One region of the Mesorhizobium sp. WSM4810 genome, then DNA from elsewhere that is predicted to be linked to it. Evidence: predicted binding sites of a transcription regulator. Region 1 holds the regulator's gene; each other region holds the start of a gene.
The links. Region 1 encodes PhoB, which activates phosphate uptake and scavenging genes when phosphate is short. Its sites were predicted from a motif close to TGTCATNNANCTGTCAT; they were not measured.

Region 1 (9,639 bases):
AGCGTCGCCCGCATCGCGCTGGCGATCCAGGGCATCACCGATTCCCACGCGCGCGCCATGTTGTGGTCGCCGATCACGCCGCAGACGAACATCGCCTTCGCCGACATTCTGGAACGCGAGTTCGGCATCCCTGCCATCATGGAGAACGACTGCAACATGATGGCCGTGGCGCTGCGCTGGCGCCACCCGGATCGCTACCGCGACGATTTCATCGCCATCCTGCTCTCGCACGGCATCGGTATGGGGCTGGTGCTGAAGGGCGAGCTGTTCACCGGCACCCACTCCTCAGGCGGCGAATTCGGCCACATGATCCATCGGCCGGGCGGCGCGCTTTGCCGCTGCGGGCGGCGCGGCTGCGTCGAGGCTTATGCCGGCAACTACGCCATCTGGCGCAACGCAAGGCTGTTGAGCGAGAACGCCGAGCCGGTCGCCGATGTCAGCGACGCCGACATGCGGGCCTTGGCGGCCCGGGCGCGCGAGATGGACGGACCGGAGCGCGAAGCCTACCGCAAGGCCGGCGAGGCGCTCGGCTTCGGGCTCGGCAGCCTGTTTGCGCTGATCGATCCGGCGCCGGTGGCCATGGTCGGCGCCAGCGCTGCCGCCTTCGACCTGATCGAGCCGGCCCTGCGCGAGGCCATCGCCCAGACCGCCGGCGGCCAGCATTCGGGTTCGATTTCCTTCGACACCGAGCCGAACGAGCTGCCGCTGATCCGCGAAGGTTGCGCCATGCGGGCGCTAAGCTTCGTCGACCAGGAGATTTTCGCGCCGAGCATCCAGGCACGAGCCGGCTCGGTCGGAAAGAACGTGGCTTGAAGGATTCCCGGGTCGCGACTTGGGGTGTGTTGAGATTCAGGTCAGGCCGAGTCGAGAATGGTGGGTTCCGAGAACCGGAGCGGAGCGTACTTTTGGGTACGTGAGCCCGCGCATGACCCCGAAATCGAGATCGATTTCGGAAAGGTCGTGCGCAAAATCAAAGTTCTACAGCGTCCTTTGCGTGCCCAACAGGGCGCGCGGCGCTGTAGGTAAGCGCAGGAAGCCGCCGTTCGCAGGCCGGCATCACCTGAATATCAGCACATCCCTAGCTAGTCTTCCCTGATCGCATAGCCGGCGCCGCGGATGGTGCGGATGACATCGGGCATGCGACCATTGTTGACCGCCTTGCGCAACCGGCCGACATGGACGTCCACCGTGCGCTCGTCGATGTAGATCGTCTCGCCCCAGACATTGTCGAGCAACTGACTGCGCGAGAAGACCCGGCCCGGGTGGCGCATCATGAATTCGAGCAGCCGGAATTCGGTCGGCCCGAGCCGGATCTCGCTCTTCTTGCGATAGACCCGGTGCGATTCACGATCGAGCATGATGTCGCCGACCTTGAGCACGCTGGACAGCACTTCCGGCTTGGCGCGGCGCAGCAGCGCCTTGACCCTGGCCATGAATTCCGGTGTCGAGAACGGCTTGACCAGATAGTCGTCGGCTCCGGTCGAAAGGCCGCGCACCCGGTCGCTCTCCTCGCCGCGCGCGGTCAGCATGATGATCGGCAGCCGCTCGGTTTCGGGGCGCACCCGAAGGCGCCGGCAAAGCTCGATGCCGGAAACCGCCGGCACCATCCAGTCGAGCACCAAAAGATCGGGCACGTTTTCCTGCAGCCGGATTTCGGCCTCGTCGCCGCGCGTCACCACCTCGACCTGATAGCCTTCGGATTCAAGATTGTAACGGAGGAGGACGCCCAGCGGCTCTTCATCCTCCACCACCATGATGCGCGGCGCGATCATCGGCCGGTCACTCCTGTCATGTCGCCGGCGCCGACATCGTCGTTTCGTCGAGCTTCGGGCGATCCGCCGGCAATTGCTGCCCGGTCACGACAAAGTAGGCGTTTTCGGCGATGTTGGTGACGTGATCGCCGATACGCTCGAGATTCTTGGCGCAGAACAGAAGGTGCGTGCAGGCGGTGATGTTGCGCGGATCCTCCATCATGTAGGTCAGGAGCTCGCGAAAAACCGCCGTGTATTTCACGTCGATCTTCTGGTCGTCGGCGCGCAGTTCCTTCAACGCGCCGGCATCGCGCGACACATAGTGCTCGACCACGCCGCGCAGCTGCACAAGAACGAGGTCCGCCATCGCGTCGATACCGTGCGACAGATTACGCGGCGTCGCGCTCTGCCCGACTGCGCTGACCCGCTTGGCTATGTTCTTGGCCAGATCGCCGATGCGCTCGAGATCGCCCGCCATGCGGATTGCGCCAACCACGGCGCGCAGATCCTGCGCCATCGGCTGCCGCTTGGCGATCAGCGTGATGGCGCTGTCATCGAGTTCGCGCTGCCGCGCATCCATGATGGCGTCGTCCGAGACGACGCGCTGCGCCATCGCATTGTCCGACGCAAGCAACGCGCGGATCGAGGCCGCGACCATTGCGGCGGCGAGCTCGTCCATGTCGCGGATCAGCCGGTCGATGTGCTCCAGTTCCTCGTCGAAAGATGCGACGGTGTGTTCACCCATGGTGCTGTCCTCGTGTTCGAAATTCGCCGGACCGCTCAGCCGAACCGGCCGGTGATGTAGTCCTGGGTGCGCTTGTCGTCGGGGTTGGTGAACATCTTGTCGGTCGCGCCCTCCTCGACCAGATAGCCGAGATGGAACATCGCCGTGCGTTGCGACACGCGCGCCGCCTGCTGCATCGAATGGGTGACGATGACGATCGTATAGTTCTGGCGCAGTTCGTCGATCAGTTCCTCGACGCGGGCGGTGGCGATCGGATCGAGCGCCGAACAGGGCTCGTCCATCAGGATCACTTCCGGCGACACCGCGATGGCGCGCGCGATGCACAGGCGCTGCTGCTGTCCGCCGGACAGTCCGGTACCCGACTCGAGCAGGCGATCCTTGACCTCGTTGAACAGGCCGGCCTTCTTCAGGCTCGATTCGACGATGCCGTCCAACTCGGCCTTGCTCCTGGCCAGGCCGTGGATGCGCGGACCGTAGGCGACGTTTTCGTAGATCGACTTCGGAAACGGATTCGGCTTCTGGAATACCATGCCGACGCGAGCTCGCAGCTCGACGACATCGATTTTCGGATCGTAGACGTCCTCGCCGTCGAGCGTGATCTTGCCGCTCACCCGCGCGATATCGATGGTGTCGTTCATTCGGTTCAGGCAACGCAGGAACGTCGACTTGCCGCAGCCCGATGGCCCGATCAACGCCGTCACCTGATGCTCGCGGACATCGAGATCGACGTCGAACAGAGCTCGCTTCTCGCCGTAGTGAACAGAGACCTTTTCGCCCTTCATCTTGATCGAAGGGGCGTTGGTTGCGCTGCTCAGTTTCTGCTCGACGCCGGCTTCCGTCATGATGTTCATATCCTCTACTCCTTACCAGCGCCGCTCGAAGCGCCTGCGCAGTATCACCGCGATGGCGTTCATGATGACCAAAAACACCAGCAAAATCAAAATCGCCGCCGAAGTCTTCTGCTGGAACCCCGCTTCCGGGAAATCCGCCCACATGAAAATCTGCACCGGCAGGATCGTCGCGGGATCGGTGAAGCCGCCGGGAATGTCGACGATGAAGGCGACCATGCCGATCATCAGCAACGGCGCGGTTTCGCCGAGCGCATGCGCCATTCCGAGGATGGTGCCGGTCATGATGCCCGGCATCGCCAGTGGCAGGACGTGATGGAATACGGTCTGGACCTTGGACGCTCCGATGCCAAGCGCCGCCTCGCGGATCGAAGGCGGCACGGCGCGCAGCGAAGCGCGCGAGGCGATAATGATGATCGGCAGGGTCATCAGCGCCAGCACCATGCCGCCGACCACCGGGGCTGAGCGCGGCATGCCGAAGAAATTCAGGAATACGGCAAGTCCAAGCAGGCCGAAGACGATCGAAGGCACCGCCGCCAGATTGTTGATATTCACTTCGATCATCGTCGTCAGCCGGTTCTTGGGCGCAAATTCCTCAAGATAGATCGCCGCTGAAACGCCGATCGGGAAGGCGATTGCGAGGGTTACGATCATGGTCAGGAACGATCCGACGACCGCGCCCCAGACACCAGCCAATTCCGGCTCGCGGCTTGCGCCGGTGAAGAAGAAGATCGAGTTGAACCGGCTTTCGATCAGGCCGGCGCTCTTCAGCGTGTCGAGCCAGACGATCACCTTGTCCGAAATCTTTCGCGATGCTTCCGGCGTCTCGATGACGCGCAGGAATGCCTGGCCGCTCGCGGCGGGCGCCGTGCTGTCCAGCGCCTCGATCACCGTGCCTTTTGCGATCACCGTGCCGTTGGCCGCAGACGACAGCGAGGTCAGCTTGACCGTGCCGCCATTGAACGCGACCAGCAGCGACGACGCGCCGCTCGTCAGCGTAAACATGCCGTTTTCGCCCTCGGTCGCACCATGGCCGCGCGCCAGCGCCAGCATGGCATCGTCGCCGAAGGTCAGATCGATGTCGCCGCTGGTTTCCGAAGGCGTGACGCTTGTCGAAATCGCTTCGTCCGAACCGACGTCGGCAAGCAAACCCTTGAGATAGAGGTCGGCAAAATCGTCAACTGGAACCGCATAGTCCACCGTTCCTCCGAGCATCCCCGGATCAGCCGCAATATCCTTGCGCAGGAACACGCCTGTGCCGGTGGAAATCAGCCCGCGCAGCAGGCGCTTGTCCTGGCGGCTCTTCACATCCGGAAATTTTGCCGTAAGCGCTTCCTGAGCGATGGCGTCGTAGTTCACTTCGTCGAGTTTCGCCGGGTCGACCTTGGCCGCTGAAAGATCGATCGGCAGCGTCACATAGTTCTGCCGCAGCGCCGGAATCGCCTGCGTGACGATCGTCGACAGGAGCAGCACAAGGAACAAGCCGGCCAACGCGACAGCTGCGGCGCCGAGCCATTTGAACCATTTTTCCGTGCGGTAGCGGCCCTTCAGCCGCGCCTTCGCGGCATCGTCGGTATGAACGCTGACCGGCCGTCCGACGGCGCCGAATGACGAGATCGCATCAGTCATATTGCTCTCGGTATTTCTGGACGACGCGCAAAGCGACGATGTTGAGGGTAAGCGTGATGCAGAACAGCACCAGGCCGAGTGCGAAGGCTGCAAGCGTCTTGGCGCTGTCGAACTCCTGGTCGCCCACAAGCAGTGTCACGATCTGCACGGTCACGGTGGTGACCGCTTCGAGCGGATTTGCCGTGAGGTTTGCCGCCAGCCCCGCCGCCATGACTACGATCATCGTTTCGCCGATTGCGCGGCTGACGGCAAGCAGCATTGCCGAAACGATGCCCGGAAGGGCAGCGGGAAGGACCACCTTGCGGATGGTTTCCGACTTGGTCGCGCCGAGGCCCGCGGAACCGTCTCTCAGGGATTGCGGAACGGCGTTGATCACATCGTCGGAAAGCGAGGAAACGAAGGGAATGATCATGATACCCATGACCACGCCTGCGGCGAGCGCGGATTCAGACGCGACGTTGAGGCCCAGGCTTTCGCCGATACCGCGGAAGTAGGGCGCAACCGTCAGCGCGGCGAAGAAGCCGTAGACGACGGTCGGAATGCCGGCGAGGATTTCCAGAACCGGCTTTGCGACCGCGCGGACGCTTTTGGAGGCGTAATCCGAAAGGTAGATCGCAGCCATCAGCCCGATAGGCGCAGCCACCAGCATGGCGATGAAGGTGATGAGCAACGTGCCGGCAAAGAGCGGCACCATGCCAAAAATGTTCTCGTTGACCGCCCCGGCCTCCGCTCCCGCGCCGGTGAAGGCGCTCTGCGGCGACCAATGCGTGCCGAACAGGAACTTGTAGAACGGCACCTGTTGGAAGAACCGCAGCGACTCGAAGATCAGCGACAGGACGATGCCGATCGTCGTCAGGATCGCGACCACCGAACAGGCGATCAAGAATGCGCGAAGAACGCGCTCGACCACGTGGCGCGCCCGGTAGGCCTGTGCGATGCGTGAATAGGCCCAGTAAAATCCGGACGCGGAAAGCACGAGCGCGACGGTCCAGATGATCCAGGTGCTGGTCGCATGGACCGATTTGTAGAGCGCGGCGGCCGCCTCTTTCGTTGGATCGGCAAAGCCGACAAGCCCGCCAAAGGCCATCGCGCGAGCGTCGCGGATGAAAGCTTCGACCTGCGGGACGCCCATTCCCGACAACTCGGAGGAGAAGCGGTCGGTAACGATCGACGATTCAATTCCTGGCGTCACCAGCGACCACAACACGATCGCAAGCAGCGCGGGACCGGCAGCAAAAAGCGCCAGAAACATGCCATGCTGGCCAGGCAGCGAATGCAGTCGCGCGACGTTGCCATTGACGCTGGCAATGGCGCGGGTCCGGCCGAGCCAATAGGCAGCAGCGGCCAGAACCACCAGAAGAACAACGAGATAACCGACCATGATTCGGGACGTCCCCTCGACCGCCGGTCATTCACCGGCTCAAAGCACGGGACCTATGGTCCCGCGCTTTGTGCTTTAGGATATGAGGGGTCAGAGCGGTACGCTCGGACCCCCGAACATCAGGAGCCCATGCCCTTCAGGGCCTTGGCGTTTTCGGCCGACTTGGCGCGCTCGGCGTCCGGCAGCGGGATCAGGCCCTTGTCGGCCAGATAACCATCAGGACCCCATGCAGCCTCCGAGGTGTACTCGGCGATGAACTCCTGCATGCCGGGGATGACGCCGACATGCTCTTTTTTGGCATAGACAAAGAGCGAGCGGGAAACGCCGTAATCGCCGGATGCGATGTTCTCGAAAGTCGGCTCGACGCCATCGACCTTGTGGCCCTGCAGCTTGTCGGCGTTCTGGTCAAGGAACGAGAAGCCAAAGACGCCGAAGGCATTGGGGTTGGCTTCCAGCTTCTGGACGATCAGATTGTCGTTTTCGCCGGCCTCGACAAAAGCGCCGTCTTCGCGGATCTCGCCGCAGCCCTTTTCATTAGCCGCCTTCACTTCTTCCTGGCAGGCCGCATCCATGACGAGCTCGACGAATGCATCGCGCGTGCCGGAAGTCGGCGGCGGGCCAAGCACCTCGATCTTTGTCGCGGGAAGCGATGCATCGACATCCGACCAGTTCTTGTAGGGGTTGGGGACGACCTTGCCGTCAACAGCGACGTTCTTGGCGAGCGCCTTGAAAACCTGTTCCTTGGTCAGATCGACGACAGTCCCTGCCTTCGAGTTGGCCAGTACGATGCCGTCGAAGCCCACCTTGATCTCGACCGGCGTCACGCCGTTTGCCTTGCAGGTTTTAAGCTCGCTATCCTTGATGGCGCGCGAGGCATTGGTGAAGTCGGCGGTATTTTCGCCGACGCCCTGGCAAAACAGCTTCATGCCGCCGCCGGTGCCAGTCGACTCGACAACCGGGGTCTTGATCTTTCCGCTCTGGCCGAGCTTTTCAGCGACAGCCGTCGTGAAGGGGAACACTGTGGACGAACCAACGATTTGAATCTGGTCGCGCGCGGCGGCATAACCAGCCGACGCGGCGAGCGCAAGCGCCGCGGCCGACGCCGTAAGGAGGAATTTCTTCATGTGGCCTGCTCCTGTTCGGAAAAATGGTCTCTCGGCGCCATTCCTTCGGCGCCCGCTGAGGCCATAGCCCCCGATTATTACAGTCACATGACAGTTTGATGTCAGCCCGGTAACCGCCGCACAGCCCTGTCAAAAGGAAGGGCCGCGGGTCTCGCCGGTACAGCCGTGGTTTGCCGCTGGAATCAGCAGCTTGCGCGAATTGCGGCCGGCATTTGCCTGGACGGGCGAACAATTGGCGCCGAAAAAGAAAATCCGGGCGGGAGCGCGTTGCATGCGGCCAAGGAGGTCATGGCCGTGCCATCGCCGAAGCAGGTCCGTTGGGGTAAATCTGACCCTGCTTCTTGCCGGCGGTCGCTGCTCCCGCCCGTAACTGGAGGAGCGGAACTCGAATGCGCTCATTGTTCCAACCGGACGCATGCTTTGGTATGGTGCGATCGCACCATAGTCTTGTCGCAACGCGTCGCCGAATCGGCTGGACCCGACAGGCTGACGTGGCTATCCCGCGCGTGGATTTCCCGTCCGCGGACCTTTTCGAGCAAGACGCCGCCTGGGGCTAATGGGCTTAGGGCTGATGGGCTTGGGTAGGCAATCGTCCATGCCCGCCCCCAATCGCGCAAAGTCGCGCCAGGGACGCTGCGGCACTTTGATTTTTGCGCATGATCCCCAGCGAAATCGATTCCGATTCTCCGGGTCATGCGCTAGCCTTGCCCGCAGTGTATTCCGACGGTTGTCGGTAGAACCGAAGCCGCGTTATAGATCCCGCAAGGATGTTGCTGATGTTGCGACGGATCCTGCCTTTTTTCGTGTGCCCGATGCTGCTGCTAGGGAGCGGCTGCTCGCGCAGCTACGACGGCACCGTCGTCATTCCAAGGCCGCTCGATGTCCGGCGGTTCTGGGACCGGCCGCAGCAGCAGGCGCAAGCCGAACAGCCGCAGTTGCTGCAGACCGATGTCTTTCCTGCGGCGCCCGAAACGCCGGAAACAGCGGCGGCCCGCAAAATCGACTCCTCCGTGGCGCCGAGAAGGAAAATCGCCAGGATTGCCAAACAACCACCGACGCCGTCATCCGAGCCGGCGAAACCGCTCACCTGCAGGAACGTCAGCCAACCCGGAAAACGGGTCCGCATGGTCTGCGAATAGCCAGCCGGCATTCAAGCGCTAGCAGCTAAAAAGATGCGCCGCCTTGAAAACGTTGCTGCGCAGCTGCCGCAGCGGTTCGGTCAGACGCGCAGGCCGAGAGCATGAGCCGACCTGGTGGGTTTCGGGCTGCCTGATCGGCGTTACCGCCAGCCGCGTTGAACCTTATCCGGCCTTCGACGTTAAACAGCCATTGCAGCGCCGCGCGTCGCTTTGGACGCACAACACACGCTGTAGCGTTTTGATTTGGCGCATGGTCCTTTCCGAACCGAAGGCAGCGGAGCGGAGATCGATCCCGATCCCTGGGCGCTGGATGGTCAAAGGAGACCGAACACATGTCGATCCACTTCACTGTCTCGGACGTGACCAGAAATCTGTTTCACTTGCCCGGAAATCTGCTTCACTCGCCCAGAAGTCTGTTTCACTCGCTGAGAATGGACCATGAGCGCGCGCCGAGACCTCTCAGTCCTGAGCAAAGTCTTTTGCTGGAATGCTATCTGGCCGGTCAGATTCCGGAATCGGCCTGGAGCGACTACGTCTTCGAGACGCCGGAATTGGCACGCCATGTCAATGCGAGACGCGGGCAACACTGATATCTGGTGAACCGGTCCGATCTCTCAAGGTGACGCCAACAACGCTTGGCTGAATCGGCCCGATCAGCGTGCCGTTGCGCTTGAAGCTGAGGGTGCCCGACGACAATAGCCCTCGAGACAAAAAGGCCGGCACATGGCCGACCTTTCCTTCCACCTCGACCGCGCCAGTACATCCGTGGTCACGGGTTGGAGGTGAATTGCCGACCAGTAGATAGGGATTTGGTTAACGAATCCTTAACCGGCGGGAACTGCTCGTCGACGTGTCGTGGCCAATCTGCGTTGCGTCTTCGTGATCAGTGCAGAAAGTCGTCTTTAAATGCGGCACATATTATTAATCGTTGTACGCCAACGTGTTAGCGTATGAGGCATATCGAAGATGCATGTCGCGCAAAAGCATGCCCTCGGGCCTGACCCGAGGCTGCGCAGCGTTTT
Region 2 (9,639 bases), on a different contig from region 1:
TGCCGAACCAGCCATTGGCGGTCGTTGCAGTCGAGAAAGTAGCGCCGACTTCGGCCACCGAGGGATCGCCGCATTTCAACATGATTTCCCACTTGCCCTTGGTGGCAGTAAAATCGCCACCGTCCTCGACAATCTCGACGATGTGGCCGAAGGCGTTTTCGGCGCGCGGGTTGGCGGCGTCGACCTGCTCCGTCTTGCGCTTCGAATTGTTGGTCAGCATGACGTAGACCTTGCCGGTCGTCGGGTGGGGCTGAATATCCTCGGGGCGGTCCATCTTGGTGGCGCCGAGAAGATCGGCGGCAAGCCTTGTCCCGATCAGCACGTCGGCCTGGCTGGCAAAGCCGTTCTCGGCGGTCAACGGACCCTGGCCGTGAACGAGCGGCAGCCATTCCAAGGTACCGTCCTCGGCGAATTTGGCGACGTAGAGCGTGCCGTCGTCGAGAAGATCCATGTTGGCGGCGCGGTCCTCGGCGTTGAACTTGCCGGCCGTGACGAATTTGTAGGCATAGTCGAAACGCTCGTCGTCACCTTGGTAGAACACCACACGGCCATCCTTGGCGACGATCGATTCAGCGCCCTCATGCTTGAAACGGCCCATGGCAGTGCGCTTCCGCGGCACCGAGGTCGGATCGTTGACGTCGACCTCAACGATCCAGCCGAAGCGATTCGGCTCGTTCGGCTCCTTGCCGATATCGAAGCGGGCGTAATGCGCAGCCCATTCATAGGAGCCGTCGGGAATCCCCAGGCGCTTGTAGTTGGCGGCTTCCTTGTGACCTTCCTGCAGCTCGCCCGAGAAATAGCCGTGTATGTTTTCCTCGGCCATGATGTAGGTGCCCCAGGGCGTGACGCCGCCGGCACAATTGTTGACGCTGCCGAAGACCTTCGTGCCGGTCGGATCGGCACTGGTCTTGACCCGGTCGTGGCCGGCGACGGGGCCGGACAGCGCCATCTCGGTGTTGGCGGTGATGCGGCGATTGAGCTTGCCGTCGCGCACCACCTGCCATTTGCCTGATACCTTGCGAATTTCGACGATGGTGCCGCCATGCGCGGCTATCTCGATATCGACCTGTTCCTTGCTCAGTGGGGCCTGCTTGGCCTCGCCATCGACGATGCTGACAAGGCCCGGGAACATCAGATGCGGATTGGTGTACTCGTGGTTGACCACCAGCAGGCCGTGCTCGGCCGAGCCGTCTATCGGGAGATAGCCGACATAGTCGTTGTTGTAGCCAAACTGTCTTTCCTGGGCCTGCGCCGACTGTTTTGTCGGATCAAATTCCGGCGAATCGGCAAACAGCGGATCGCCCCAGCGCAACAGCACGTCGGCGTCGTAGCCGGCAGCGACATGGTGCTTGTCGTCGACGCCTGCCTCGACCTCGTCGAAACTGAAGACCGAGCCGCCGCCGGCGCGGGCATCGTCGGCGAGGATCAGCGCGAGCGGGCTGACGGTGGCGGCGATGGCGGTTGCCGCGAGCGATCCCTGCAGAAAACCACGGCGCGAGAATCGCGCGGCGATGATTTCGCCCATCGTCCGGTTGTCAGTGGGATTGGTTCCTGGCCCATCGTTTTCCTCGAGCAGGCTGGTGCGGAAATGGGCGTCGGGGCGATGTTCAGTCATGGGGGCGTGCCTCTGGCTCTTTGGGATGGCTGGAGCGTGTTGCTTGACTGACCGCGTATCGCCAGCAGATCACAGTTTGATGACGTTGCCGACCAATTTCCAGCCCGATTTCATGTCTTTGATCAGGCCGCTTGACCGCGACCGACGCTTCCGAAACAAGATCTGCGGCAGGCGCGCAAGCACGGCGTCAGGAGGAACAAAAAAGTGAGTTTCTGGGGACTAGGGCAGCTCGGCATTTCGACAGTGATCTTCCTGCTGGCGGCGACGGCGGCCAAGCAATGGGGGCTGGCGCCGAGCCTCGGCAAGATCGTTCTGACTCTGGCGCTCTATTCAGCGGGCAATCTGATCATGCTGAGGCTGATCCGTGAATTCGGCATGTCGGTGTCGTTCAGCCTGTCGGCGGTGATCCAACTGGTGTCGGTGAACGTGGTGGCACTGGTGTTCTTCGGCGAGCGCGTCAATTCGTTGCAGGCGACCGGCATCGTGCTCGCCGTCGCAGCGGTGGCGCTGATCACGCTCGGACCCTATCTGCAAAAACTGTAGTTGCGCATGACCCCGAAAATCGGAAACGATTTCGGAAAGGATCATGCGCCAAATAAAGTGCTACAGCGTCCTTTGCGCGTCCAAAAGGACGCGCGGCGCTGTAAGACGATTGGCCCGATGAAGAATACCGCAAACAAGCTGCTCAACTGGATCGAATTCCCGGTGCTTTTTTCCGGACTGGTCATCGCCGGCGGGCTGTGGGGGTTCGAGGAACTGATGGAGGTGGCGCGGGACACCACGCCGCACGCCTTCGACACGGAAATCATGCTCGCCTTCCGCGAAGCGGGCCAGCCCGACAATCCGATCGGACCGCCATGGCTGGAAGGGGCGATGCGCGACATTACCAGCCTCGGCAGCGCCATCGTGCTCGGGCTGATCACAGTGGCGGTGATCGTCTATCTGCTGCTGATCCACAAGCCGGGAGCAGCGTTTCTGGTCTTCGTCGCGGTGGCGGGCGGGCAGGCCCTGTCGAGCACGCTGAAGCTAGGAATCGATCGGCCGCGCCCCGACCTGGTCTCGCATCTCGCCGACGTGGCGACGCTTTCGTTTCCAAGCGGCCATGCGATGCTGTCGGCGGTGACATATTTGACGCTGGGCAGCATGGCGTCGCGTTTCCTGCCTGGGCGAACGACCAAGATCTATGTGCTGGCACTTGCCGTGCTGACAGCACTGCTCGTCGGCATCAGCCGCGTCTATCTCGGCGTTCATTGGCCATCGGACGTGCTGGCCGGCTGGTGCGCCGGCTTCGCCTGGGCGATGCTGTGCTGGCTGGTCGCATGGGCGTTCCAGCGATGGCGCGGGCAGACCACCGGCGCCTGAACCGCCCGTTCCGAACGACGCTGCGCCAATTCTCCTCTAAGTTGCGGCGGCTGGGGCGTGCTGGCCCAGCGGGCGCGCAGGCTCGCCTAGATGCAAACGGCCTGGTGTGCACATGTCTGACATGTGCATGATGATGCTTGATCCATCACAATGATGGTATTATACATGGAATGCAGACTCAGACGGGGGTTTTTAGCCGATGATCACTGCCGCGCAGATGCGCGCCGCAAGGGCTCTGGCCGGCATCGATCAGAAGACGCTCGCCGAGCGCGCCGGGGTTTCGCTTCCAACCATTCAGCGCATGGAAGCGAGCGACGGCGTGGTCAGGGGCGTGGTCGATACGCTGATGAAGGTCATCCAGGCCCTCGACCGGGCCGGCGTGGAGCTGATCGGCGAGAACCAGGCCAGCGAGCGCGGCGGCAGGGGGGTGCGCCTCAAGCCGGTCGTGCCGCAGAACCCGCCAGGCTGAGCCGAAATAGAGTCGCGACGGCGACCGCCGACAGTCCTGCCGACGATCCCGCCGCCTGCTTGGTTTTATGCGTGGCCGCTGTGCACTTTTTGGCGGCATGCATCAGGAGCGGAAGGCAGTCCATGCATCGAACCCAGCGGGCAATTCATCAACCGGCGCAGCCGACATTTTCCGAACTGTTCACGCCGAAGCTGGCGACGGTGCTGCGCGAAGGCTACACATCAGAGCACTTCAAGGCCGATGCCATCGCCGGACTGACCGTGGCCATCGTGGCGCTGCCGCTGTCGATGGCGATCGCGATCGCATCGGGCGTGTCTCCGGAGCGCGGGCTCTACACTTCCATCATTGGCGGTTTCCTCGTCTCGGCTCTGGGCGGCAGCCGTTTCCAGATCGGCGGGCCGGCGGGCGCCTTTATCGTGCTGATGGCGGCAACCGTGGCACGGGTCGGCGTCGACGGGTTGCTGCTGGCGACGATGATGGCCGGCGTCTTGCTGCTCGTCATCGGCTACCTCAGGCTTGGCACCTACATCAAATTCATTCCTTATCCGGTGACCGTCGGCTTCACCGCCGGCATCGCCATCATCATCTTCTCCGGCCAGATCGTCGAGCTGTTCGGGCTAAAACTCGCCGGCAAAGAACCTGGACCGCTGGTGCCGAAGCTGATGGCGATCGGCGAGGCGGCCGGCACGATCAATCTCGCCGCCACCTTCGTCGCTCTGCTGACCATCGTCGCCATTGCCCTGATGAAACGGTGGCGGCCGAAATGGCCCGCCATGCTGATCGCCATCGGTCTGGCGTCGCTTGTCGTGGCGCTGTTTTCTCTGCCTGCCGAAACGATCGGCACGCGCTTCGGCGGTATCCCGCGCAGCCTGCAAATGCCGGCCTTTCCGCCGATCAGCTTCGGCAGGATGATCGACGTCCTGCCGGACGCCCTAGCCTTTGCGCTGCTCGGCGCGATCGAATCGCTGCTGTCGGCGGTGGTCGCCGACGGCATGACAGGAAGGCGGCACCGCTCCAACTGCGAACTCGTGGCGCAAGGCTTCGCCAACATCGCGTCCGCCCTGTTCGGCGGCATCTGCACCACCGGCACCCTAGCCCGCACCGCGACCAATGTGCGAGCCGGCGCGCATGGACCGGTCTCGGGCATGATCCACTCGGCCCTCCTGCTTGCCCTGATGCTGGTGGCGGCGCCGCTGGCCAGCTACATCCCGCTTGCAGCCCTTGCCGGCGTGCTGGCGGTGGTGTGCTGGAACATGTTCGAGAAGCAGGCCTTTGCCACGCTGCTGCGTGCCTCGCGCGGCGACGCGCTGGTGCTGATGGCGACTTTCCTGATCGTCATCTTCCGTGATCTCACCGAAGGCATCGTCGTCGGCTTCGCGCTGGGCTCGATCCTGTTCATCGACCGCATGGCCAAGAGCATTGCGGTTGAGCCGGATCAGGGACTGGTGCAGGACGATGTCGCCGACAGAACCGGCGCCGCCAGCGCATACGATTCCAGCGAGGCCAGCGATGCCGACACCGTCGTCTACCGGATTTCCGGCGCCTTCTTCTTCGGCGCCGCCTCGACCGTCGCCACGGTGCTGGACCGCATCGCCGACCAGCGCAAGAACTTCATCCTCGACTGCTCGGCCGTGCCATTCTTCGATTCAACGGCGGCCAACGTCATCGAGAGCGCTGCCCACAAGGCGAGGCGCGCCTGCGTGCGCTTCATCATATCAGGCGCTTCGCCGCAGACACGCCGCATGCTGATCAACCACGGCGTCAAACGGCCGCTGGTGACATACGCCGCCTCGATCAGGGACGCGCGAGCGCAGTTGAAGAATGCCGCGCCGGGAGAGGTCTAACCCTCTCCTCATCGTCAGCGATGTCGGACGGACGCAAGCACCGCGTCAGGCAGCGGCGCCGGGCGCGCTGGCGTCTTCGTGCGGCGCGGCGGCCAGATCGGTGCGCGCCTTGCGCGCGAGTTTTTTTGTCGAGCGCCTGGGCCTGTCGCCGAACAGATCGGCTGCCGCCGCAAGACAGGTCTTTTTCAGGCTTTTCTCCGAGCGCTTCAACAGCTTGCTCGGCAGTCGCGTTTCCTGGGGAGAGCCGAGCGGCCGGTCGTGGGCCTCGAGAAGCGTGCGCAAGACGAACACATCATGCAGTTCGCCCAGCTTTTCGCCAAGTTCGTCGACCGCCTTGCGCCGTGCCTTGATCGGCGTCGGCCACAGCCTTCCAAGCAGCGACAGATGCATGCCGTGAGTCTTTGCCGCCTTGCGCAGATCGTGGAAATCGTCGGCATCACCGCGGGAGCCCGCCTTGTCCAGCGCCTTTCTGGCGCGACGCAGAGTGATGCGGGCGCCTTCGGCAAGCACATCGGCGGCCTGTTCAGGCTGGTCGAGCAAGACCAGAGTATCGATGCGGCTGATGCCATCCTCGCAAGCGGCAGTCGCGGCAGCTATCGCGGCGCCGAGGCCAACTCCACCATGCAATTGGTGCTGGCGCGCCACCAGCGTGTCGCGAACGGCATCGAGACCGCCGCCGGCGCTTTGCTCGGGAAAGTTTTTTGCCAGCCGGTCGATGGTTTCAACCAGCGCGGTCGCCTCGCGCGGGCCGGCAAGCAGGGCAGCCACCTCTCGGTAGCATTGGTTCTCGGTACTGCAAAATGTTTCGTCTCCGGGACGGACCAGGCGCAGCAAGGCACGCACCTTCTTCAGCCGCCTGCGGCATTTGTGCAGCGCCTGCTCCGGCCTGTCATGCGCCGCGTCCAGATGGACGAGCGCCTTGCCGATCTCCTCAGCGAGGATGCGCCTGACCTCGCCGGTCAACGGCAGGCGCGGATCGATGCGATAGCTCATGCGGCGATCTCCGGAATCCCCTCGAGGGCGAGCGACGCGTTGTAGAACCTGTGCTCGCCGGTGACTTCGCGGCCGAGCCAATCTGGCAGCATTTCGCGCTGCACGTCCTGCGGCGTCTCAAGCTCGGCGACCACCAGACCGCTGAGCATCCCGCCGAAGACATCGACTTCATAGAGATGGCCGCGATGCCTAACATAGTGGCGTGTCTTCTCGATGACACGACCGATTGCGAAGGCCAGCATCTCTTCCGCATCCGCCAGAAGGATCGGATATTCGAATTCGTCGCGTTCGCGGGCCTTGCTGCCGAATTTGAGCGTCAGCTTTGCCGAGGCGCCGTCGTTGATACGCACGCGGACCGAGCGGTCCGGCGCGGCAACGAGATAGAACTGGCGAATGCGGATGTCCGCTTCGACCAGATCCCGCCAGCCATCGCCGGAGACCAGGAACTTGCGCTCGATTTCCTTGACCATGGCTCCACACTAAAGCGCGTGCGGATGGAGATGGCAAGGTGGAGATCGGCAAGGCTTGACTTTAATCATTCGATTGATTAAACTGCGGATCATCAGCAAACCGACAAACGCCAAAATTCCGCGCCGCGAGGCATCCCCCGCCGAGATGACGCGCGCGGCACTTGTTCGCGCAGCGCTGAAGCTGTTCGGACGCCAGGGTTTTGACGGCACCTCGACGCGCGAGATCGCGGCTGAGGCCAGGGCCAATATCGGCTCGATCGCCTATCATTTCGGCGGCAAGGAAGGGCTTCGCACCGCCGCGGCCGACTATATCGTCGACACGATCCAGACCATTGCCGGCCAGGCGATCGGCAATCTGCAGGGCTCAAGCGAATCAGAAACGGGCGAACCAGAAACGGGCGACCCCGAAGCGGCGCGGGCACAACTGTTCACCGCGCTGGAGCGGATGGTGGCTTTCATCGTGGCAAGGCCGGAGGCCGGCGAGATCGTGCAGTTTGTCCTGCGTGAGCTGTCGCATCCGACGGCGGCACTCGACCGCATCTATGACGGCGTGTTCGAGCCGACGCATCGCCGGCTCTGCCTGATCTGGGAGCAGGCGACGGGCGAGGCGGCCGAAAGCGAGGCTACCCGACTCACCGTGTTCACGCTGATCGGCCAGGTCGTCTATTTCCGCATCGGCCGCGAGGCGGTGATGCGCCGCATGGGCTGGCGCGCGATCGGCGACGCCGAGGCCACCAAGATCGCGGCGGCAGTGACGGATAATCTCGGCGCGATTTTGGCTCGGCGTCACTTAACCGACCGGAAGGATCGTAGATCATGAGTTTCCTCTGCTCTGTGCCACTCGCCGCCCTGCTTTTCAGCACCTGCGCACCGGCGGCGCCGCTCGCCGTCGGCTATGTCGAGGGCGACTATGTGCTGCTCGCGCCGATCGAGGTGGCGCAGGTCGAGACGATTTCGGTCAAGCGCGGCGATCGCGTCGCGCCGGGCACGCCAGTGGTGACGCTGGAAAGCGCCGACGCAAAAATAGCCGTCGCGCAAGCCGAGGCGGCCCTTGCCCAGGCCCAGGCGCAACTTGCCGACCTGCAGGTCGGCAAGCGGCCGGAAGAGATTGAGGTGCTCAAGGCGCAGGTCGACATGGCCAAGGCGCAAGCCGCCGACGCCAAACGCAGATACACCCGCGCCAGCGATTTGTTCAAACGCGGCACCGGCACCCAGGCCGATTATGATACGGCTTCGGCGTCGCTGGAAACTGCCAACGCGCAGCTCGGCCAGGCGGAAGCCAATCTCGCTGTCGGAGGCCTGCCGGCGCGGCCCGAGACGATCAAGGCCGCCGACAATCAGGTCAGGCAGGCGCAATCGGCGCTGGAGCAGGCGCGCTGGCGGCTGTCGAAGCGTGTGCTGGCGGCGCCTTCGCCCGGCCGCATCAACGATGTGATCCGCTATCCCGGCGACACCGCCGGGCCGACCGCGCCGGTCATTTCGATTCTGCCGGACGGCGCGGTGAAGCTCAGCGTCTATGTGCCGGAAAGCGCGTTCTCGTCGGTGGAAGTCGGCACGCTGCTCAACGTCCATTGCGACGGCTGCGGGCCGGACGTGAAGGCTCGCGTCAGCTACGTGTCGCCGGACCCGGAATTCACGCCGCCGGTGATCTACTCGCTCGAGACCCGGCAGAAGCTGGTCTATCTGGTCGAGGCGCGGCCGGAGGGCGACGCCGGCGCGCTGCAACCGGGGCAGATCGTTGATGTCGAACTGGCGGATATCGGCAAATGAACGTCATCGACGTCCACGGCCTGGTCAAGCATTTTGGTGACAAGACCGTCGTCGACCATGTGACGATGACCGTGGCCGAGGGCGAGATCGTCGGCTTCCTCGGCCCCAACGGCTCTGGCAAGACGACGACCATCCGCATCATGTGCGGCCTGCTGACGCCGGATGAGGGCGAAGGCACGGTGCTCGGCTTCGACATCCGCACCGACAGTCTGAGGATCAAGCGCGAAGTCGGCTATATGACCCAGAAATTCTCGTTCTACGAGGATTTGACCATCGCCGAAAACCTGGAATTCGTAGCGCGGCTCTATGGGTTGAAGCCGCTCAACGAGCATGTCGCCAGGACGCTGGAGGATCTTGGCCTCACCTCGCGCAAGGACCAGTTGGCCGGCACGCTGTCCGGTGGCTGGAAGCAGCGGCTGGCGCTGGCCGCCTGCATCATGCACAAGCCCAGATTGCTGCTGCTCGACGAGCCGACGGCGGGCGTCGATCCGAAGGCGCGGCGTGAATTCTGGGACGAGATCCATCGGCTAGCCAGCGGCGGGCTGACCGTGCTGGTCTCCACCCACTATATGGACGAGGCCGAGCGCTGCCATCGCATCGGCTACATCTCCTACGGCAGGATGCTGGCCACCGGCACGGTCGACGAGGTGGTCAGGAATGCCGGGCTGACGACCTTCGTTGTGCAGGGTCCGCGCCTCGACCAGGTCGCTGCCGCACTCAGCGGCCGGTCCGGTGTCGACCAGGTGGCGCCGTTTGGCGCGACGCTGCACGTCGTCGGCTCCGACAAGACGGCGCTTCAGGCTGCGCTCGCCGATGTCGAGAAAGACCACAAGGGCGTCACGGTGACGCCGGGCGAGACCAGCCTGGAGGATGTGTTCATCCAGTTCATGTCCGGCTCGAAGGACAATATGGGATGAAAAACGGGATAAACAGCGTCTTTTCCTTCGCCAGGCTCGGCGCGCTGCTGATCAAGGAGTTCATCCAGATGCGGCGCGACCGCATCACCTTCGCCATGATGCTGGGCGTGCCGCTAATGCAGCTGGTGCTGTTTGGCTATGCCATCAACAACGATCCAAAGAGCCTGCCGGCCGCCCTGGTGGCGATGAGCAGCGATCC
Region 3 (9,639 bases), 260 kb from region 1:
TCCTGGTTGGCATGACGATAATAGTCGATGGCGATCGGATTGGCCGCGCTGATCCTGGCGATGCGCCCGGCATCGGCCAGCGCCTCCGCCGGTGAGAAGCTGTCGCGATAGCTTCCCGAGAAGCGCGAGGCGATCGCCGTGAGCGCCGCATCGGCGCCGGTCTCTTCGGCGGTCTCGCGCAGAATGTCGTCCCAGGTCCGCACGATGGCGCGGATCGCTGCCTCGATCGTCGCCTGGTCGACCTTCGGCGTCCTGCCGCCGGAACGGCCGATGATGAAGTGGACACGAGCCAGCCCGCCTTCCGGGAAGGCCGGGTAGTAGGCCGAAAGCCGGCCCTGGAACATCGTCTTCAGATAGGTGCCGATCTTCTCGCGCACGACGCTGTCGTAGCGGTCGCGCGGCACGAAAACGAGGATCGAGACGAAACGGTCGAACTGATCGGCGCGCACCAGCGCCCTGACGCGCGGCCGCTCGATCAGCCCCAGAATGGCTTCGGCGTGCTTGCGCAGGATCGGCACCGGAACCTGGAACAGCTCGTCGCGCGGATAGCTCTCCAGCACGTTGATCAGTGCCTTGCCGGAGTGGTCTTCAGGGTTGAAACCGGATTTGGCGATGATGGTTTCGGCTTTCGACCTGAGATAGGGGATCTTCATCACCGAGCGCGTGTAGGCAGTCGAGGTGAACAGGCCGACAATGCGCAGCTCGCCGGCAAGCACGCCCTTGGCGGTGTAGGTCTTGACGCCGATGTAATCGAGATAGATGCGGCGGTGCACCGACGATTTGGCATTGGCCTTGGTGACGATCAGCGGTTCCGGCCCGTGCAGGAAGGCGCGGATTTCCGGCGTCGTCGACACCGCTTCGGTGCCGCGCCGCAGCACCAGCACGTCGGGATCGGAGAGGATGCCGAGGCCGGGCTTTTCGGTGCGCTCCAGGGTGCCGCTCTTCTCGCCGCCGGTATATTTGAACTCGCGCATGCCGAGGAAGGTGAAATTGTCGTCGCGCAGCCATTCCAGGAGGGCGATCGCTTCGGTGACGTTGGCCTTGTCGAGCGGCACCGGAGCGTAGCGGAACTCGGAGATTGCCTGGTCGAGGCGGGCCAGCATCGGCTTCCAGTCGGTGACGGCGGCGCGCACCTGGCCCAATATTTTCTTCAGCCGGTCAGCCAATGCCTCGGCCTGCTCGGACGAAACACGGCCGATATGGACGTGGATGACGCTCAGCCGTTCATGACTGTGATCGCCCTTGGCGAAGCCGCCATCGCCGAGGATTTCGTCGACGCCGCTCTTGCCGTGCCTGACGACGATGACCGGATGGGTAACCAGCAGCGGTTCGCCAGCGCTCTCGGTGATCTCGCCGAGGATGGAATCGAACAGGAACGGCATGTTGTCGTTGACGACGGTGATCACCGTCATCGGCCTGCCCTGGCGCACGACACCGGAATCAACCTCTATGGCGACGACGCAATCGCCCTTCTTGTGCCTGGCGACGGCGCGTCCGGCGAGATCGGCGGCGCGTTCGAGGGCGGTGACCTCATAGGCGGCGACATCTTCGGCCGGCGCACGGGCCAGCAAGTAATCGGCAAGCCTGCCGGGTTTCTCGCTGCCCTTGGCCGTGCTTATCTTTTTCAACTGGCTTGCAGATTTCAGGCCGGCCATGTCGCTAAATCCCTCCCTCATATGTTTTGCGACTATGGTAGCAGATGACCGATATTTGGCGACAAAGGTTTGACCGCTTGCGACGAAATGTCGGGATTCGCCGGTGGGTCACCGAAAATGAGGAGAAAATCCGCCATAAAAGACAAAATCGTCGCACTTGACCTCGCGCCTGCGGAACTGAGCGAAGCGACGAAAGCCTATTTCGCCAAATGCGAGGAGAAGCTCGGCCTCGTTCCCAATGTGCTTTTGGCCTACGCTTTCGACGAGACGAAGCTGCGCGCCTTCACCGACATACCGGCGATGGCGCGGTGAGAGCATGGCGATTGCGAGCCAACCGGACCTCACATTAGTGATTCGCATTCTCGTTGCTTGTTTTTCGGTTTGGTCCGATGATCGCCCTGCGGCGTGACCGCATGTCGGTTCGACGCCCGCCGATCAATGGAAGATCAACGGAGGAGAACATGGCGAAATTTCTCTATGTCTATCACGGCTCCGGCAAGATGCCGACCGACGACGCCGAACGGCAAGCGGCGATGGATGCCTGGAACGGCTGGTACGGCAAGCTTGGCTCGGCCGTGGTCGACGGTGGCAATCCGGTCGGCATGTCGAAGACCGTGCTGCCCGGCGGCAAAGTCGAGAACAATGGCGGCAGCAATCCGACCGCCGGTTACACAATCATCGAAGCGAACGACATCGACGATGCCGTCGCCAAGGCCAAGGATTGTCCTATCCTGAAGGACCCGGGTTTCAGCGTCGAGATCGCGCCGATCATCGAAATGGGCTGACGCACCGGCTCAGGATCGAGCCGCAATCGCCGCCGCGGCACCGGCCATGGTGGTGGCGCTGACGCGGTTGGCGATCTTCATCGCCCGCCTGCTCTTCAAGAGTTTTCGCGCCTGCGCTGCCGCCAGCACCCAGGCCAGATCGATGGCGACCAGAACCACGGCCATGGTCAGCGTCAGCTCGATCCAGCCGACGACCGTCACTGAGGCGAGATCGATGATGGTCGGCAGCAGCGCCAGGTAGAACATCATGATCTTGGGATTGCCGAGCGTCACCGCCATGCCGGCAAAGAACAGTTTGACGGCCGACTCCTCGCGCGGCATCTCGCCTTCGCGCGCCTCGACCGGGGCCGTCCACATCTTCCAGGCGAGGTAGGCGAGATAGGCGACGCCGACCCATTTCAGCACGACGAAGGCAAGATGGAAGGTCTGCGCCACCACCGCCAGCCCGAACACCGCCAGCGACAGCCAGATGGCCTCGCCGATCCACATGGCGAGCAGGAATGGAAACACGTCGCGAAAGCCCTTTGCGATAACCCGCGCCACCAGGGCGGCAATCGACGGGCCGGGCGAGCCCGCGGCGACGAAAAGGGCGGCGGCGAAGATCAAAAGCGAGGTGACGTGCATGTGAGTGCCTTCGAGCGTCAGAGAGCCCAAGGATACCCGATCAGCGGCGGTTTGGCACCCCTGCAGCTTGCAGAGAACTTTGCCCCCTAAACAGGCGTCGGCGCTGCCCCTCATCTGGCTGCCGCCATCTTCTCCCCGTCAACGGGGAGAAGGGCGCTGTCATCGACGGTTCCGCCAATTACCAGCGTTGCAAGAATTGAACGCCGAGGGTGCGCTCAGCGGTCTTCTCCCCGTTCACGGGGAGAAGGTGCCGGCAGGCGGATGAGGGGCAGCGCCGACCCCCTTCAATGAGACGTCGCCTTACGCCGCGCCGACCACTTTCGCCGATTTCTCAAAACGCTTGCGCTCGTTCGGGTCGAGATAGAGCTTGCGCAGACGAATGGTCTTCGGCGTCACTTCGACCAGCTCGTCGTCCTGGATCCAGGCCAGCGCGCGTTCCAGCGTCATGCGGATCGGCGGCGTCAGCTTCACCGCCTCATCCTTGCCGGCAGCGCGGATGTTGGTCAGCTTCTTGCCCTTCAGCACGTTCACTTCGAGGTCGTTGTCGCGTGAATGGATGCCGATGATCATGCCCTGATAGACCTTGACGCCCGGATCGATGACCATCGGGCCGCGGTCTTCCAGGTTCCACATCGCATAGGCCACTGATTCACCCTGTTCGTTGGAGATCAGCACGCCGTTGGTGCGGCCCGGCAGCTCACCCTTGTAAGGCTCGTAGGCATGGAACAGCCGGTTCATGACTGCTGTGCCGCGGGTGTCGGTCAGCAGTTCCGACTGGTAGCCGATCAGGCCGCGCGTCGGCGCGTGGAAGACGATACGCTGGCGGTTGCCGCCCGACGGGCGCAATTCGACCATCTCGGCCTTGCGCTCCGACATTTTTTGCACGACGACGCCGGCATGCTCTTCGTCGACGTCGATGACGACTTCCTCGACCGGCTCGAGCAACTCGCCGTTCTCGCCCTTCTGCATGACGACGCGCGGCCGCGACACGGCAATCTCGAACCCTTCGCGGCGCATCGTCTCGATCAGCACGGCAAGCTGCAATTCGCCGCGGCCGGAGACGAAAAACGAATCCTTGTCAGGCGATTCCTCGATTTTCAGCGCGACATTGCCTTCGGCCTCGCGCAGCAGGCGGTCGCGAATGACGCGGCTGGTCACCTTGTCGCCCTCGGTGCCGGCCAGCGGGCTATCGTTGACGAGGAACGACATCGTCACGGTCGGCGGATCGATCGGCTGCGCATGCAGCGGCTCGGTCACCGACAGGTCGCAGAACGTGTCGGCGACGGTGCCCTTCGACAGGCCGGCGATGGCGACGATGTCACCCGCCTGCGCCTCGTCGATCGGCTGGCGCTCGAGCCCGCGGAAAGCCAGGATCTTCGAGATACGGCCGGTTTCGACCTGGGTGCCGTCATGATGCAGCACCTTGACCGCCTGGTTGGACTTCAGCGTGCCGGATTCGATGCGGCCGGTGATGATGCGGCCAAGGAACGGATTGGCTTCCAGGATGGTGCCGATCATGCGGAACGGGCCGGGGTGGACGGTCGGCGCCGGCACGTGCTTGATGACGAGGTCGAACAGCGGCGCCAAACCCTGGTCCTTGGGGCCTTCGGGGTTTTCCGAAACCCAGCCGTCGCGGCCCGAGCCGTAAAGGATCGGGAAGTCGAGTTGCTCGTCGGTGGCGTCGAGCGCTGCAAACAGGTCGAACACTTCGTTGACCACCTCGACGTGGCGGGCGTCCGGCCGGTCGATCTTGTTGATGACGACGATCGGCTTCAATCCGACCTTGAGCGCCTTGCCGACGACGAATTTTGTCTGCGGCATCGGCCCTTCGGCGGCGTCGACCAGCACGATGGCCGAATCCACCATCGAGAGGATGCGCTCGACTTCACCGCCGAAATCAGCGTGGCCGGGGGTGTCGACGATGTTGATGCGGGTGTCCTTCCAGTCGACCGAAGTCGCCTTGGCCAGGATGGTGATGCCGCGTTCCTTTTCGAGGTCGTTCGAATCCATGGCGCGTTCGGCAACGCGCTGGTTGTCGCGGAACGAGCCTGACTGTTTCAGGAGCTGGTCGACGAGGGTGGTTTTCCCATGGTCGACGTGCGCGATGATCGCGATATTACGAATTTTCATGTTGTGGTCTCGGGAGCGTTGCAGGCAGCAGGCCAAAAGGCGCTGCCTCTTTCGGTTGGGCGGCTCATACAGGGTTTTTCGCAATTGCGAAAGAGGAGGCGTGCCACCAAATAGATGGTCACCAAATCTTAAGCGTCTTGGTGTGAAATTGAATTATTAACCAAAGCGGAACCTTTCACGGTCGGGACAGTTCAAATTTCATGAGCAAAACGGGCATCAGATACCGGCCAATCCTTGCATGGGCTGCGCTCGCCGTTCTGCTTGCGGCAGGCGTGGCACAGTCGGCCGCGACGTCGAAGGAGCCTGCCCCGCCGTCCGACACCCGAACGGCGGAGCAGTTGTTTGCCGACGCTCCCGATGGCGTCGACCCGGTGGTGACCGGGCCGGTCAGCGCCGCCTTCAAGCAAAGGCAGGAGGCCGCCAACTGCGACAGCGCTGTTTGGCCCAATATTCCGACCGTTTGCTATCCGGATTAGGACTGCTTTCCGCACATTGTCGGAAAGGTCGGATCGACCCTTCCTGAAGTTTTGCCAACGCCGGCGCAGCCCCTCATCTCCCCGTAAACGGGGAGAAGCCCGCTGCGCGAAATGTCGGCTCTCCTTCTGCAACGTTCGCGATTAGCGAAATCTTCGATGCGGGCCACTTTCTCCCCGTTTAGGGGGAGAAATGCCCGGCAGGGCCATGAGGGGCAGCGCGACGTCACCCAGGATTGATACAAAGTGACCCAGTCCCCTCACGCCGAATGCACCGGGTCGAGCGTGACCTTGTAGAGTTCATTGTCGTCGCGATCCATCAGCCGCACCGTCATCTGTTCAGTGGCGCCATCGATGTCGACGAGGCCGAAGAACTGCAGGCCGGCCGAGGGTGGCAGGTTCTGCCCCTGCTCGGCGGTGGGCGCCTTGATGAATTTCAGCTCCGGGCCGAAGGTCATGTCGAAATCATTGGGTCCATAGGTGCCGGCGTGTAACGGACCCGAGACGAATTCCCAGAACGGATTGAAGTCCTGGAACTGCGCCTTGTCGGGATTGTAGTAATGCGCCGCCGTGTAGTGCACGTCGGCGGTCAGCCAGACGGTGTTGGTGATGCCGGCATTCTTTATGTAGCGAAGGAGGTCGGCAATTTCCAGTTCGCGGCCCTTGGCCGGGCCATTGTCGCCATTGCTGACGGCCTCGGCGCCGGCCTTGTTGGTGGCGTCGTTCCAGACGACGAGACCAAGCGGCATGTCGGCGGCGATGATTTTCCAGGTCGCGTTGGAGTTTGCCAGTTCGCGCTTCAGCCACTTCATCTGCTGTTCGCCGAGGATGCGCGATTGCGGCGTCACCGTATCCTGCATGCCAGGACCGTTGGCGCCGCGATAGGAGCGCATGTCGAGGAAGAACACGTCGAGCAGCGGCCCGTAGGCGATCTTGCGATAGACGCGGCCCGGTTCCGACGGCTCGTAGCGGATCGTCGTCATCTCGTGGAAGGCACGTGCCGCGCGTGCCGCCAGCACATGGATGTTTTTTTCCGAGTAGCGGTCGTCGGCGCTCAGGTTCTTCGAATCCGACCAGTTGTTGACCACCTCGTGATCGTCCCACTGGTAGAAGGTCGGGCAGATGGCGTTTAGCCCCAGCACGTTCTTATCCATCATGTTGTACTTCCACTGGCCGCGGTACTCGTCCAGCGTCTCGGCAACCTTGCGCTTTTCGTCGATGAGGACCTTGTTCTTCCACTTGCTGCCGCCGGGCAGCTCGACCTCGTCCTTCATCGGGCCGTCGGCATAGATGGTGTCGCCGGAATGCAGGAAGAAGTCGGGCGTATGCTTGCCGATCGTGGCATAGGTCTTCATGCCGGTGTCGTCGATGCCCCAGCCCTGGCCGGCGGTATCGCCCGACCAGGCGAAGCGGATGTCGCGTTTCGAGGCCGGCGCCGTGCGGAAGCGGCCGACGATCGGCTCGGAGACGGCGTTGATGTCGGCAAGATCGGCCGCGACCATGCGGTAGAAGATGTCCTGGTCGGAGGTGAGGTCGGTGAGCAGCCGCTTTACGGTGTAATCGCTGGCCGGCGACGTATCGAGCGGCGCAAGGCGCAAGGGATTGGCGAAATTCTCGGTCGACGAGACTTCGAACATGACGCGCGAAGGGCGGTCGGTCCGCGTCCACACCACGCCACTGGTTGCGTCGACATCGCCCGACTGGATGCCATGGGTGAAGGCGGGCCGCTGATTGGCGCGCGAATAATAGGGAAGCGCGAGGCCCGATACGCCGACGAGGCCGGCGGCGCTCGCCGACGTGACAAAAGCGCGGCGCGAAATCTTGTTCATGGCTGTCTCCTGGATGGCTTAAACGTCGCCGCCAAGGTCCAGCCTCAATGTTTCACGCACATCTCGAAACCATGAAGGTTTTCTGACGATCAACAGGCTGGCGAATCTCCCCCTCGAGGGGGAGATGTCGCCGAAGGCGACAGAGGGGGTCGTGTCGCGTGGAGCGCCAACCTCCTGCGTCGGCGATAAGGGGCCGAGCCCGGTCGGACCGACCCCCTCTGGCCGCTTCGCGGCCATCTCCCCCCTCAAGGGGGAGATTAGCGCTCGGCCGTCACAGCTCAAGCCGCCTGCGGGTTCGGCTCGAAGGCCGGACGGCTGGTGTTGATCAACAGCGAGATGCAGGCTGCGGCTATTGCCGTCATGCCGGCGATGAGGAAGGCAAGTTCGTAATTGCCTTGCAATTCACGCATGGTGCCGCCGAAGAAGGCAGCCGCCGCTGCACCCACCTGATGGCCGGCGACGATCCAGCCGAAGACGATCGGCCCGCTGCGGTCGCCGAACGCCTCGTTCGACAGCCTGAGCGTCGGCGGCACGGTGGCGATCCAGTCCAATCCGTAGAGCACGGCGAAGATGATCAAGCTGGTCGACGAAAAGCCGGAATAAGGCAGATAGATCAGCGACAGGCCGCGGATGCCATAATAGACGCCGAGCAGCTTGCGCGGGTCGAAACGGTCGGTGAGCCAGCCCGACAGCGTCGTGCCGATCAGGTCGAAGATGCCCATCAGCGACAGCAGGCCGGCGGCTTGCACCTGGCCGATGCCCATGTCGCCGCAAAACGCGATCAGGTGCGTTCCGACCAGTCCGTTGGTGGTGAAGCCACAGATGAAGAAAGTGGCGAACAGATACCAGAACACCCGCGTGCCGGCGGCACGACGCAGCGTGCTGAACGTGTGGGTGAGGAAATTGCCCTGCGAGGCCGGCGCAACCGGCGGCACGTCGTCGACGTCCGCGCCGTAGCGCACCATGCCGATCGCGGACGGCCGTTCCGGCACCAGCAGCCAGACCAGCGGCACCAGGCAGGCGGTGGCGACCGCAATGGCGATGGCGACAGGCTTCCAGCCGCCCGACTGGGCGAGCGCGGCGAGCAATGGCAGGAACACCAGCAGGCCGGTGGCGGCCGAGGCCGACATCAGCCCCATCACCAGGCCGCGATTGGTCTTGAACCAGCGATTGACGATGGTGGCGCCGAGCACCGTGGCGACCGCGCCGGAACCGACGCCGGAGAATACGCCCCAGGTGAGAAGCAGGTGCCAGGGCTGGGTCATCAACAGGCTGAGCGCCGTCGAGCCCGACATCAGCACCAGCGCCGCCAGCAGCGTGCGGCGCAGCCCGATCCGTTCCATCAGTGCCGCGGCAAACGGCCCGGTCAGGCCGTAGAGGAAGATGCCGATGGCCGCGGCGAGCGAGACGACATCGCGCCGCCAGCCGAAACTCTCCTCCAGCGGCAGCATCATGACGGCCGGCGCCGACCGCAGGCCCGCCGCGATCAGCAGGCACAGGAAAATGACGGCCACCACGACGAAAGCATAGCGCTGGCCAAACGGGCGGGATCGAGCTATCATGTTACTGACCGGTACGTTTCAATGCATGGGAGCATACGTACCGATCGGTAACATTGTCAAGCAGGCAACGGCACGTCCAAGAATGAAAAGCATTGAGCCAACGATCAAAGCGGATGAACGGCCCCGCGCGGGCGAAAAAATCCTTCGCGTTGCCCGCGACCTGTTCTACCGGCAAGGCATCAGGGCGATCGGCGTCGACGAGATCGTGCGGCGCGCTGGCGTCACCAAGCCCAGCCTCTATCGCAGCTTTCCCTCCAAGGACGAATTGGCCGCGTCCTATCTGCGGCAATACGACCTCGAGTTCTGGGCCCGCTTCGACGCGGCGGTGGCTGCCCATCCCGGCAATCCGCGCGCGCAGATCGCCGCCTTCCTGACCCGCATCGGCAAGCGCACGCAAAAGCCCGACTATCGCGGCTGCGGCATGACCAATGCGGCCGTCGAATATCCCGAACGTGGCCACCCGGCCCGCGTGGTGAGCGAGGCCAACAAGCAGGAATTGCGCCGACGCCTGCGCGCCATGGCGGCGGCAATGGGTGCCGGCGACGCCGATACGCTGGGCGACGGGCTGCTGCTTCTGATCG

Region 2: AC0L3O_RS11345 (PhoX family protein) is a predicted target of PhoB. The motif match lies at 1,684-1,700, and genes of this name have one in related genera.
Region 3: AC0L3O_RS09515 (alkaline phosphatase D family protein) is a predicted target of PhoB. The motif match lies at 7,568-7,584, and genes of this name have one in related genera.

The regions. Positions count from the first base shown of each region.
Region 1 covers NZ_JBVVQV010000005.1:350,785-360,423, reverse strand. Annotated here, with positions in the region: gene AC0L3O_RS10885 (ROK family protein) at 1-813, shown strand, start outside; gene phoB (phosphate regulon transcriptional regulator PhoB) at 1,083-1,772, opposite strand; gene phoU (phosphate signaling complex protein PhoU) at 1,789-2,496, opposite strand; gene pstB (phosphate ABC transporter ATP-binding protein PstB) at 2,532-3,347, opposite strand; gene pstA (phosphate ABC transporter permease PstA) at 3,360-4,973, opposite strand; gene pstC (phosphate ABC transporter permease subunit PstC) at 4,966-6,354, opposite strand; gene AC0L3O_RS10855 (PstS family phosphate ABC transporter substrate-binding protein) at 6,474-7,478, opposite strand; gene AC0L3O_RS10850 (hypothetical protein) at 8,255-8,617, shown strand; gene AC0L3O_RS10845 (hypothetical protein) at 8,950-9,207, shown strand.
Region 2 covers NZ_JBVVQV010000006.1:91,724-101,362, forward strand. Annotated here, with positions in the region: gene AC0L3O_RS11345 (PhoX family protein) at 1-1,615, opposite strand, end outside; gene AC0L3O_RS11350 (hypothetical protein) at 1,820-2,158, shown strand; gene AC0L3O_RS11355 (phosphatase PAP2 family protein) at 2,276-2,977, shown strand; gene AC0L3O_RS11360 (helix-turn-helix domain-containing protein) at 3,177-3,446, shown strand; gene AC0L3O_RS11365 (SulP family inorganic anion transporter) at 3,569-5,290, shown strand; gene AC0L3O_RS11370 (CHAD domain-containing protein) at 5,336-6,283, opposite strand; gene AC0L3O_RS11375 (CYTH domain-containing protein) at 6,280-6,753, opposite strand; gene AC0L3O_RS11380 (CerR family C-terminal domain-containing protein) at 6,845-7,573, shown strand; gene AC0L3O_RS11385 (HlyD family secretion protein) at 7,570-8,523, shown strand; gene AC0L3O_RS11390 (ABC transporter ATP-binding protein) at 8,520-9,440, shown strand; gene AC0L3O_RS11395 (ABC transporter permease) at 9,449-9,639, shown strand, end outside.
Region 3 covers NZ_JBVVQV010000005.1:92,691-102,329, reverse strand. Annotated here, with positions in the region: gene AC0L3O_RS09545 (NAD-glutamate dehydrogenase) at 1-1,655, opposite strand, end outside; partial or broken gene AC0L3O_RS09540 (peroxidase-related enzyme) at 1,791-1,949, shown strand; gene AC0L3O_RS09535 (YciI family protein) at 2,117-2,440, shown strand; gene AC0L3O_RS09530 (LysE family translocator) at 2,450-3,064, opposite strand; gene typA (translational GTPase TypA) at 3,365-5,194, opposite strand; gene AC0L3O_RS09520 (hypothetical protein) at 5,395-5,670, shown strand; gene AC0L3O_RS09515 (alkaline phosphatase D family protein) at 5,928-7,496, opposite strand; gene AC0L3O_RS09510 (MFS transporter) at 7,775-9,058, opposite strand; gene AC0L3O_RS09505 (TetR/AcrR family transcriptional regulator) at 9,141-9,639, shown strand, end outside.